One region of the Arthrobacter sp. NPDC057388 genome, then DNA from elsewhere that is predicted to be linked to it. Evidence: predicted binding sites of a transcription regulator. Region 1 holds the regulator's gene; the other holds the start of a gene.
The links. The regulator HrcA, encoded in region 1, represses chaperone genes, less so after heat shock. The targets are predictions, from matches to a motif close to TTNGCACTCGNNNNNNNCGAGTGCNAA.
Positions count from the first base shown of each region.

Region 2: the regulator HrcA is predicted to act here: its motif matches at 1,646-1,672, upstream of ACFUTU_RS04370 (Hsp20/alpha crystallin family protein).

Region 1 is NZ_JBHVBL010000048.1:15,617-21,666, reverse strand. It holds gene lepA (translation elongation factor 4) at 1-180, shown strand, start outside; gene hemW (radical SAM family heme chaperone HemW) at 217-1,446, shown strand; gene ACFUTU_RS18150 (DUF4870 domain-containing protein) at 1,619-2,038, opposite strand; gene ACFUTU_RS18145 (DUF3097 domain-containing protein) at 2,213-3,067, opposite strand; gene hrcA (heat-inducible transcriptional repressor HrcA) at 3,292-4,305, shown strand; gene dnaJ (molecular chaperone DnaJ) at 4,364-5,488, shown strand; gene ACFUTU_RS18130 (16S rRNA (uracil(1498)-N(3))-methyltransferase) at 5,491-6,050, shown strand, end outside.
Region 2 is NZ_JBHVBL010000005.1:129,598-135,647, reverse strand. It holds gene ACFUTU_RS04375 (Ig-like domain-containing protein) at 1-1,377, shown strand, start outside; gene ACFUTU_RS04370 (Hsp20/alpha crystallin family protein) at 1,731-2,156, shown strand; gene ACFUTU_RS04365 (hypothetical protein) at 2,321-2,785, shown strand; gene ACFUTU_RS04360 (hypothetical protein) at 2,788-3,180, opposite strand; gene ACFUTU_RS04355 (J domain-containing protein) at 3,221-3,634, opposite strand; gene ACFUTU_RS04350 (Hsp20/alpha crystallin family protein) at 3,779-4,201, opposite strand; gene ACFUTU_RS04345 (MerR family transcriptional regulator) at 4,335-4,649, shown strand; gene ACFUTU_RS04340 (Hsp20/alpha crystallin family protein) at 5,359-5,784, opposite strand; tRNA gene ACFUTU_RS04335 (tRNA-Lys) at 6,013-6,050, shown strand, end outside.

The DNA.
Region 1 (6,050 bases):
CGCAAGGACGTTCTGGCCAAGTGCTACGGCGGTGACATCTCCCGTAAGCGCAAGCTGCTGGAAAAGCAGAAGGAAGGCAAGAAGCGCATGAAGATGGTGGGGCGCGTCGAAGTGCCCCAGGAAGCCTTCATCGCCGCCCTCACCACCGACGACTCCTCCAAGGACAAGGCCAAGAAGTAGTGATGACCGTGGCCGTAAGCTCCGGAGGCCGCGCCCATGCCTAGCGTTCTTCCCCTGGGCGACCCCGCGCCGTCGGACGGCCTGCTGCCGCCGCAGGCGCTGGAGGGTGCAGCTGACCGGGCCTTCGGGCTTTATGTGCACATCCCGTTCTGTGCGGTGCGCTGCGGCTACTGCGACTTCAACACGTATACCGCCACCGAGCTCGGCGGCGGCGCGTCGAAGGATGCCTACGCCTCCACCGCCATCTCTGAAGTGGACTTTGCCGCCGGGGTGCTGGAACAGTCGGGGCTGCCGGCCCGGAAGCTGAGCACTGTGTTCTTCGGCGGGGGCACGCCCACGCTGCTCCCTGCCGGGGACCTGGCGCGAATCCTCCGTGCCGCCATCGACAGGTGGGGGATCGAACCCAACGCCGAGGTGACCACGGAGGCCAATCCGGACTCGGTTACGCCCGAATCCCTGCAGCTGCTCGCCGACGCGGGCTTTACCCGCGTCTCCTTCGGCATGCAGTCCGCCGTGCCGCACGTGCTGAAGGTCCTGGACCGGACCCACACCCCGAGCCGCGTGCCGCTCGTGGTGCAGTGGGCCCGCGACGCCGGCCTGGCAGTCAGCCTGGACCTGATCTACGGAACGCCTGGCGAGTCAATGGAGGACTGGCGCTTCTCGCTGGAGACCGCGCTGTCCTACAAGCCGGACCACATCAGCGCCTACGCGCTGATCGTTGAGGACGGCACCAAGCTCGCCGCCCAGATCCGCCGTGGGGAAGTCCCGGGAATCGACGACGACGACCACGCCGACAAGTACGAACTCGCCGACAAGATGATCACCGACGCCGGCCTGCACTGGTACGAGGTCAGCAACTGGTCCGCGACGCCGGACCAGGCTTGCCGCCACAACCTCGCCTACTGGCGCGGGGACGACTGGTGGGGCATTGGCCCGGGGGCCCACTCGCATGTGGGCGGTGTGCGCTGGTGGAACGTCAAGCACCCCACCGCCTACGCCGGGCGGCTGGGGTCAGGCGTCTCCCCGGCGGCCGGCCGGGAGACGCTCGACGCCGAAACGCGAAGCGTCGAAAAGGTCATGCTGGAAGCCCGGCTGTCCTCGGGGCTTGAGACCGCCGCCCTCTCGCCGTCCGGAAGGAAGGCCCTGGCCGGACTGATCGCCGACGGCCTCGTGGTTCCCGGGCAGGTCTTCAGGGGCCGCCTCGTCCTCACGCTGAAGGGCCGGCTCTTGGCGGACGCCGTGGTCCGCAGGATCCTGCCCGACTAAATGGGCCCACGCCCGCAGGGTTCCCTGGCCGAGCGCTTGCAAGGTTGGGGGCGGGTTTGGGCCCACGCTCGCAGGGTTCCCTGGCCGAGCGCTTGCAAGGTTGGGGGCGGGTTTGGGCCCACGCTCGCAGGGTTCCCTGGCCGAGCTTGCGAGGCTAGGGGGCGAGTGGGGACTACTTAATCCAACGCAGGTTGTACTGGTACCGGTGCGGCTGGCCCTTGTTGACGTGGACGCCGGCGGACACCGCGAAGCAGGTGAGCGCGATCCAGATCAGCGTGGCCAGGACGGCAAACAGGTTTCCGACGACGGGAAGCAGCACGAGGAGATTAGCCACGAAGGCCGCGATGGTCGGCGGCAGGGTGAAGTTGAGGGCTTCCTTGGACTCCTGCGCGGTGAAGGGGCCGCGGTCGCGGAAGATGAGGTAGATCAGCAGCGCCGGGACACAGCCGAGGATGCCGCCGAAGTGCGCCAGGGTGGCCCACTGCCGGTCCTCGCTGGCGGTCAGCGGAAGCGCGTTGGCCGGTACGCCATGGTACTGGGGCAGGTCCTGGCCGGACTGTGTGTCCCTGCGGTCGCGAGCGTCTTCTGCCACGGTGTCTTCCTTTAGCTTGCGTTGGTGCGATCGTGCTTTGGTGCTGCGGTGCTGCGGTGCGGCGCCGGGGGCCGCGGTGCGGTGACGCCGTACCAAGGATACCGGGCCGTAGGGGTAATCGCGGCTCAACGCTGAAACCACGGAAAGTAGCGGCGTGAACCGTGGCCGTGGGGACTAGGGGACGGTCAGGAAATCAATGACCTCTTCGACCCGGCCCAGCAGGGCGGGCTCGAGATCGGCGTAGGTGCGGACGGCGCCGAGGAGTTTCTGCCAGCCGAGGCCGATATCCTCTTTGGTTTCGTGCGGCCAGCCGAAGGCAGTGAGAATCCCGGTTTTCCAGTCCGTCCCGCGCGGCACCACCGGCCACTGCGGAATCCCCAGCACCGACGGCCGGATCGCCTGCCAGACGTCGACATACGGGTGGCCCACGATCAGCACGTTTCCGGCAGCGCCGGGGGAGGCCATCACCGCGTCCGCGATCCTGGATTCCTTGGAGTCGGGAACCAGATGGTCCACCAGGACGCCCAGCCTGCGGCCGGGACCGGGGCGGAAGGAAGCCACCGCCGCCGCCAGGTCATCGATGCCGTGCAGCGGCTCGACGACGATGCCCTCCACCCGGAGGTCGTCACCCCAGACTTTTTCCACGAGTTCGGCATCGTGCTTGCCCTCAACCCAGATGCGGCTGGCCTTGGCCACTTGGGCGCGCTGCCCTTCCACGCGCACAGAACCTGACGCTGTTCGTGCGGACGTTCCTGCGCCTGCGGGCTTCGCCTTGGGGGCCGGCGGCATCAGGCGGATCGGCTGTCCCTCCAGGAGGAATCCGAAGCCAAGCTTGAAGGACCGGGACTTGCCGCGGCGGTCTTCGAGCGCCACCACGTGCATGCCGCCGGACTTTTCCACCCGGGTCACTGCTCCCACCCAGCCGGACTGGGCATCCTCGAGCACCATGCCACGTTCCACCGGCACCTCGGGCAGGCTCTTCCTGGCGGGCGCTGCCATCTCCTGCGGGCCCCAGTTCTGGTACTGCATTCGTTCACCGCTTCGCATTAGGAATTTGCACAGGTAGGAGCCGCCCCGGCGGCGGGGATGCCCCCGGGGGACAGGCGCCCGGAATTTCGCCCGGAGCGGTACCAATGCTAACAACGCGGCGACTCATATTAGACTTGTTAGCACTTAGGCATGTCGAGTGCTAACCACAGCGTTTCCGGGCGGGAATCATGCCCGGCACGGTTAAGGCCAGAAGGAGGTGGACTGTGAGCGAACCACGGAAGCTTGAGGTGCTGCGCGCCATCGTGGAGGACTATGTCCATTCCCGCGAGCCCGTCGGTTCCAAGGCGCTGGTGGAGCGGCACCACCTTGGCGTTTCCAGCGCCACCATCCGCAACGACATGGCGGCGTTGGAGGACGAGGGCCTCATTACGGCCCCGCACACCAGCGCAGGCAGGATTCCCACCGACAAGGGCTACCGGCTGTTCGTCGACCAGATCTCGGCGGTCAAGCCGCTCTCCCCGGCGGAGAAACGCGCCATCCAGACACTGCTGGAGGGGTCAGAGGACCTCGACGACGTCCTGGACCGCACGGCCCGGCTTCTGTCCCAGCTGACCAACCAGGTCGCCGTCGTGCAGTACCCCCACCTGAGCCGTGCCGTGGTGCGGCACATCGAATTCGTGCTGCTGGCGCCGCGCAAGGTGCTGATCGTGCTGATTGCCGACTCCGGCAAGGTCGACCAGCGCGTCGTCGACGCCGGGCAGGATCTGTCGGACGACACTCTCGCCGCCCTGCGCACCCGGTTCCTCACCGGTGTCGCGGGAACACCGGTGGCCATCCTGCCCCAGCACCTGGCCGCCGTCGTGGCCGGCTGCACGCCCGCCGAACGTCCGGCTGCGGTTGCGCTCGGCAAGGGGCTGGAAGGCCTCGCGCACAACAGCCGGGAAGACCGCATGGTCATGGCCGGAACGGCCAACCTCGCGCGGTCCAACGTGGACTTCCCCCTCAGCATCGGCCCAGTCCTTGAGGCCCTCGAGGAGCAGGTGGTGATGCTGCGGCTCCTGAGCGACATGGCCCAGGACCCGAGGGGAGTGGCCGTCAGCATCGGCCGCGAAAACCCCTACGACGGGCTGGCCGAGGCGTCCGTGGTTGCCACCGGCTACGGCCCGGACGCCAGCGCCAAGGTGGGCATCCTCGGCCCCACCCGGATGGACTACCCCACCACCATGGCCGCCGTCCGCGCGGTGGCCCGCTACCTTTCGAGGATCCTGGGACCGTGACCGCACGCCCCGCACATCCTCTGACCACAGGCAGTACAACCAGGAAGAGATACGAACTTTGAGCAGCCACTACGACGTTCTTGGAGTCTCCCCGGAAGCCACCGGCGAAGAGATCAAAAAGGCCTACCGCAAGCTGGCCCGCTCGCTTCACCCGGACGTCAACCCGGGCGAAGACGCCGCGGAACGGTTCAAGGCCGTAACCCACGCCTACGAGGTGCTGTCCGACCCGCAGAAGCGCCGCGTCTACGACACCACCGGCAATGAAAACGGCACCGACAACGGCTTCGGCGGCGGCTACGCCGGGCAGGGCTTCGCGTTCCAGGACATTTTCGACACCTTCTTCGGTGCCGGCGGCACCTCCGGACCCGCCTCCCGGGTCCGCCGCGGCCAGGACGCGCTGATCAGTGTCCGGATCGACCTGCGCGACGCCGTCTTCGGCGTCAACAAGAAGCTGGAAGTGGACACGGCCGTCACCTGCCCCACCTGTGAAGGCTCCTGCTGCCAGCCGGGCACGCACCCGGAACGCTGCGACATCTGCGGCGGCAGCGGCCAGGTGCAGCGGGCCGTCCGCTCCATCCTGGGCCAGGTCATGACCGCCGCTCCCTGTGGTTCGTGCGAGGGCTTCGGCACGGTCATCAAGGACCCCTGCAACGAGTGCAGCGGCCAGGGCCGCATCCGCAGCCGCCGCTCCCTGACCATCAAGGTCCCCGCGGGCGTGGCCACCGGCACGCGGATCCAGCTCTCCGGGCAGGGCGAGGCCGGCCCCGCGGGCGGGCCGTCCGGCGACCTGTATGTGGAAATCCGGGTCAACAACGACTCCACTTACGTCCGCGAGGGCGACGACCTCCACGCGACCCTGAACATTCCCATGACCGCTGCGGCCCTTGGCACGGAACTGAGCCTGGAAACCTTTGACGGCAAGCAGGAGATCGACGTCAAGGCGGGAACCCAGTCCGGCGAGATCATCACCCTCCGCGGGCTCGGCGTGACCCACCTGCGGGGCTACGGCCGCGGCGACCTCAAGGTCCACCTGCAGGTGGAAACGCCGTCCAAGCTCGACCCCGCGCAGGAGGACCTGCTCCGGCAGCTGGCCAAGCTCCGCGGCGAGCAGTTCTCCGAGGGCAAGCTCGCGGCCAGCGGCGGCGTCTTCGCCAAGCTGCGGGACCGCCTCGGTAACCTGTAGCGGTGAGCAACCCCGTATTCTTCACCCCGGCCGGTGCGCTGGACACGGCCGTTCCGGGTTCCCTGTTCGTTCTCGACGGCGCAGAGGCCCGGCACGCGGTCACCGTCAAGCGGCTGGCGGTGGGAGAACAGGTTGACATTGCCGACGGCGCCGGCCGGCGCATCACCGGAACGGTGACGGAAGCAGCCCCCGCCGAACTGACGGTCGAATGCGCTTCCGTCACCACCGAGCAGCGGCCGGATGTCCGCCTGGTCCTGGTGCAGGCCCTGGCCAAGGGGGACCGGGATGAACTGGCGATTGAAACCGCCACCGAACTCGGCATCGACGCGGTGATCCCGTGGCAGTCGGAACGTTCGATCGTGAGGTGGAAGGGCGACCGGGCCACCAAAGCCCACGGCAAATGGCAGTCCGCCGTGACGGCGGCGGCCAAACAGGCACGGCGGGCCTGGATCCCCGAGGTGCGTCCCGCCGTCGACACCCAGGCCCTGGCTAAGCAGGTGGCAGAAGCCGGCCTCGCCGTGATTCTGCACGAAGACGCGGTCACGCCGCTGCGGCGCGTCCT
Region 2 (6,050 bases), on a different contig from region 1:
GTGACCGGCGCACCCTCGGGCACGAACGCCGTCGTAATCACCGGTCCCAATGCCGGCGGTCCCGGGATCAACACCCTCACCGTCAACACCTTCACGGTCCAGGGACTGATAGCCGAAGGATCCGACGGCGCCCCCTCCACCCCGGATCTGGCGGCAGCCAGTGACAGCGGACGGTCCGCCACGGACAACATCACCAACGTCACGGCACCCACCCTCACCGGCACCGTGCCCGCCGGAAGCACCGCACCGGTGCAGCTCGTCGTGGATGGAGCGGCGACCCCCGTGGCCACCACCGTTGCCGGCGGAAGCTACTCCGCCCGGCTGGCCCCCCTGAGCCAAGGTGTCCACAGGATTCAGTCCCGGACCGCGAACCCGGCGTACGTTCCGGACCCGCTGACGGGTGTTGTGCCGGCCGGCGTTCCACAGTTCCTGACCTCTCCGACGCTGACGTTCACCGTGGACAGTGCCGCACCTGTGGCCTCGGTCATTGCGCCGTTCCCGTCAACGCCGAGCCTGGACACCACGCCTACGCTGAACTTCAGCAGCGAGGCCGGCGCCAGGTTCGAATGCCAGCTGCTGCCCACCAACACCGACTGGGACCCCACCTGCGCTTCTCCGAAGACGTGGGATGCCCAGGGCAACGGGACCTACGTATTCAATGTCAGGGCAACGGACGCAGCCGGCAATGTCAGCGCGGTCGCCAGCCGGACGATACAGATCGGCCCTGCGGATACGGTGGCTCCCACGATCACCGGCCGGGCACCCGCAGCCGCTACAACCGGTGCGGGTACCGGCACGAACATTACCGCCACTTTCAGCGAGTTCGTCCAGGGCGTCTCCGGTAGTACGTTCACGCTGAAAAACGCCGCCGGCACCACCATCCCGGCGACGGTGACCTACGACCAGGCGACCCGCCGTGCAACACTGAATCCAACGGCCCTGCTCACCCCGAGCACCTCCTACACGGCCACCCTGACCGGCGGCACGGCCGCCATCCGCGACCTGGCCAACCACCCGCTCGTTTCGACCAGCTGGCGGTTCAGCACCAGTTCGGCTCCCACGGTGACCTCCAGGGCTCCCGGCATCAACTCCACCGGCGTGCTGCGGACGGCCAACGTCACGGCAACGTTCAGCAAGCCCGTCAGCGGTGTCAGCACGTCCACCTTCACCCTGAAGAACGCCGCCACCGGCGCGGCCGTAGCCGCCACTGTCACCCGCAACGGGACCACCAACCAGTGGATCCTCAACCCGGCAGCCACCCTTGCTGCCAGCACCAGGTACACGGTGACCATCACCGGCGGACCCACCGCAGTACGGGATGCAGCCGGCACCCCCATGGCCAGCACGGCCTGGAGCTTCACCACCGGCACCCGCTAACAGACACCAGCAAGCAAACAAAAGAGGCACCGGCCGTACACCAGCGGCCGGTGCCCTTCCCGTGCCAGCCTCGGCAGGCACCATCCGCGTCGCAGTCCTTGCAAGCCCCTGTTGCTGGCAAATAGCGAGCGTCGTTCAATCGCTACTGCTTTTGTCGGCGGCCCTGACAGGACAGTCCATCTTTGGAGATGCCTGGCAGCGCTGACGACCTCGTCCATAACCTGAAATGGGGCCCTGTTTCCGCTTCCGGCGGCCGGGTCCGCGGCCCCTTGCATCCTATCAATAGAAGTGCTAAAAAATCTATATCAGCGGATATAGATACTGCCCATAACCAACTACCAAGGAGGTATGTGATGTTGATGATGAATGATCCGTTCCGCCAGCTGGACCGGCTGGCCCAGCAGGTGTTGGGCACCGCCGCACACCCGGCCGCCATGCCCCTGGATGCATGGCGGGAAGAGAACGAGTTCGTGGTCGCGGTTGACCTGCCGGGCGTGGACGTGGAATCGATTGATGTTGATGTGGAGCGGAACGTCCTGACCGTCCGGGCTGAGCGGAAGAACGGAGCCCCCGAAGGCGCAGAGTTCGTCGCCGGTGAGCGGCCGCAGGGCGTTTTCAGCCGTCAGCTGGTTCTGGGTGAGGCGCTGGATGCCGACAATGTGAAAGCCGGGTACGACGGCGGTGTGCTGACGCTGCGGATTCCGGTTGCTGCCAAGGCCCAGCCCCGCAAGATCGAGATCACCAGCGGACAGGGCGCACAGCAGCAGATCAGCGCGTAGCAGCGGCGGCCAGGGTGACGGCGTGGTTTCCCGGTACCCGCGACCCGGGAAACCACGCCACCGCCCCTCATTTGGAGGAAGTTGTGCCGGTTTAAGGAGACCCTGGCCTGAGCGTTGAGCGGAGCCAGTGGGTTCCGAGCGAACTCACCCCCGTGGCTGCCCGGATGGTCCTGACGCAGGAGTCCGGAAGCGGGCAGGAACGGCCGGTGCCGGTACTGGCCTACACCCTGGTCCCGGTGGTGGCGTTCCGCGAGGACGGTGGCGACCTGACCTCGGCCCTGGTCTCGGTTCTGCTCTTTCACGGTTTTCAGCTGGCCTTGAGCCCGGACTTTGATGGCATCGTCGAGGACGCCGTCGAAACGTCGGCCAGCTGCAGCATCACAGTCTCACCCGAGGGGCTGCTGACCTTCAGCATCGGCGGCAAACTCCTCTTCCGGGATCAGCTCCGCTCCGGCAACCCCGATGATGACCTGTGGCTGGATGCCGCGCGCGGCAGCGACCACGCCCTGGTCATCAGCGGGGACAACCTCGTCATCACTTCCGGCGGCCTGGACCTGCGTCACGCCGCCGCGCAAGGCACGCTGGTCGCCGGTGCCGTTCCGGTGCACACCGGCCAGGCGTCCGAGTAGGCTCAGTCCACCAGCGGTGGCGGGCCGAAGAGGAACTCATTCGCATGGGACACCGCTTTGCGGAACGCGTCGTTCCGGAGCGCCACCAGGTGCTCGAAGTCGTCGGCGGCCGGTTCCAGGAAGCCGGTGAAGCCCGGCCGGAGCATCCAGATGTCCCCCGCCGGCGGCAGATAAAACACCCCAAACGAACGGTGCTGGCTGTCCTCCTCGTCCGTCCAGATGGGGACCACGGCCAAGGCGGCGCCGGTGGCCGGATTTATCCACTGCGCCCGCGGCAGGGGCTCCTCATGCGCCTCGGGATCCAGGAACGGCGCAGTGCCCTTGCCCCAGCGCTCCTCGAAGCGCTCGTGGAAGGCCGGGATCAGGTGTGAGTCGTAGCGGCGCCAGTCGCTCATCGTGATGGGTTCCTCTCCAGAATGTGATGCGTGCGTACGGTCAGGCCCACGGGCCGCTTTCCCACCGGACCGGGGTGACACGCAGCGGCGGTTCCCGGCGCCGGACCACGCGGACCGGGATCACCTGGGGGCTGCCGTACCGGCGTTCTTCCCGCGGCCACGACGGAGTCACGTCCGCTGTTCCCTGCTGGCCCGGTTGGCGGGTTTGCCCGGTCTCGGGACCGGAACGCCTGGCCCGGGCGGCTTCCCGGTCGTAGGCGCGCCGGCGCCGGGGATCCCGGAGCACGGAAAAAGCTTCCATGATCAGCTGCAGCTCCGCAGGCACGGCGTCCACGCCGCCCACATCCGGGTGGTGGCGCCGCATCAGGGCCCGGTAGGCGCGCGCAATCTCCTGCGGCGATGCGCCACGGGGAACGTGAAGCACCGCGTAATGGTCCGGGACAGGTACGGTCATCGTGAACTCCCGCCGCCGCCCCTGCCGCCGGAACGGCGGGGCAGGGTCGTGACTACAGGTTGGCGGCCAGCCGCCAGGGGCGGCCCCCGGAGTTTTGCCCGAAATCGGGGTCCGGGGGCCGCCCGTCGCGTGGACCGCGGGGGGCTAGGTTTCGATCTGCTGTTGCTGGCCTTTGCTTTCGATCTCGATCTTGCGTGGCTTTGCCTGCTCGGCAACCGGGATCCGCAGCGTCAGCACGCCAAGGTCGTAGCTGGCCTTGATGTTATCCGCGTCCAGGGTGTCGCCAAGAATGACCTGGCGGCTGAAGACACCGCGAGGCCGCTCGGAAACCACGAGCTCAACATTGGGCTGCGTGGCGTCCCGGCGCTCCGCCCGGACAGTTAGGACGTTCCGTTCGACGTTCAGGTCAACGGCGTCCGGCGAGATCCCGGGCAGGTCGAACGCCACCACAAACTCCCCGTCTTCCTGCCACGCGTCCATCGGCATGGCCGCCGGACGGGCTGCTGTTCCGAAGACCTGCTGTGTGAGCCGGTCCAGCTCACGGAACGGGTCAGTACGGATTAGCATCATTTCCCACTCCCTTCAGCATGTAGGTTGGCTACCCACCCTCTGGCTATGTGTGACGGTGGATATAGATTTCTTATAGCACCAGTGCCAAACTGGTGCAAGAGGAAGAACCAGCCATGTGACGGGAAAGCAGATGACGAACCAACGCAGCAACGCGCGCGGCCTGTACGCCATTTCCGTGGTGGCAGAATTGCTGGGAACAGGCCAGCAGAACATACGCCTCTACGAACGCCGCGGCCTGCTCACCCCTAAACGGACCGAAGGCGGAACCCGCCAATACAGCGAAGCCGACCTTGCCGTCCTGCGCCGCATCGCTGAACTCCTGGACGACGGGCTCAACCTCGCCGGCGTCGCGAAGGTCCTTGAACTGGAAATGGACAACGCACGCCTACGGCGGCAGCTCAAGCGCGCCCGCACTTCCGCCCATCAGGACAAAGAGAAGGATTAGGCCAAAAGTCAGCCCTGCTGAGGCACGGCCGAACTCCAGGTTTATCACCCGTCAGATGAACTGCCGGCCCTAGATGAACTGCCGGCCCGGCTGCTTGAAAGCCGGACGGGCAGGTCAGCGGGTGCCATCGTCAGGAGGGTGTCTTGGGCGGGCGGCCTGTCCTGTTCCGGGAGATCCATGAAGTGATTCCTGCAGGCCGGCCGGAAGGTGCGTGGGGCAGATTCCTGGCCTGTTCATCGGTGAGTGAACAATGGATCTGCGTGGTTGTCATCTGCTCAATGGAGTCCCGCGCCACAAAACGGGGTCCGTGGCCGGTTCTGACGATGATGCCGTGCAGAATGGAGCCCTTGCCGTCGTCCAGGACCCGGTCCAGCGTGCCGAAAGCATGGCCTGACCGGGATATGACAGGCGTTCCTCTTTCGAGTGCCGTATACGCAACCGGCCGTCCTTCCTCCATCACTCCCACGCCTCCTTCACCCCCGATGCGATCCTGACATCCGTGTTCACCGTGGCCATACCAGGACCCGGCACGCCCGCCGCTGACAGGCAGGCGGCGAAGCGGTCCCCGGCCGGAACTGGCCGGGGACCGCCGAAGGGACGGCCCGTACGCTGCTGCTGCATGTGCGCTATAAGGCGCGGTGGCGTTCCTGTTGGTGCCTGCCCGCCCAAAGAGGCAGCGTTGGCGTGTACCGGAAACCGCCCCAGCCTGTCAGGCCGCGTCGATCTGGGGGTGCTGGCCTCCTGCGACCGCGATGTCGATCTTTCGCGGCCCCGCCTGCGCCGCCACGGGGATGCGCAGGGTCAGGACGCCTGCGTCGTAGCTGGCCGTCATCCTCTCTGCATCCATGGCATCCCCCAGGAAGAGCTGGCGGCTGAAGACGCCGCGGGGCCGCTCCGACACCACCATCTCCGCGCCCTCGCCGGCAGTGTCCTTCCGTTCAGCGCTCACGGTCAGGACATTCCTGTCCACGCCCACATCAATGGAACCGGCATCCACCCCGGGCAGGTCCAGCGCAAATATGTAATCATCGCCTTCACGCCAGCCGTCCATAGGCATGGCCGCGGGATGTGCCACCGTGCCCAGCATTTGCCCGGCCAGGCGGCCCAGGTGACGGAATGGATCCAGCATCAACATGGCACACACCTCCTCGATCAGCATCGATCCGGATCTGTATCCGTTGACATAGATTTAAATAGCACTGCCCGGGGCGCTCCGCAAGAGCTTTTCAGCATTTTTTACCCGGCAGACTCTTGCTTCCCCCCGGCGCTGGTGCTAAAAAATCTGTAGCGGATAATACAGATTTCTAGGGTTGGATTTACCGTGGGTAGGTGAGCAGACGTCGGGAAGCAATGGAGGCCGGGTGCACCCGTAGCTCAGCCGGGAGAGCAGGGGACTTTTAA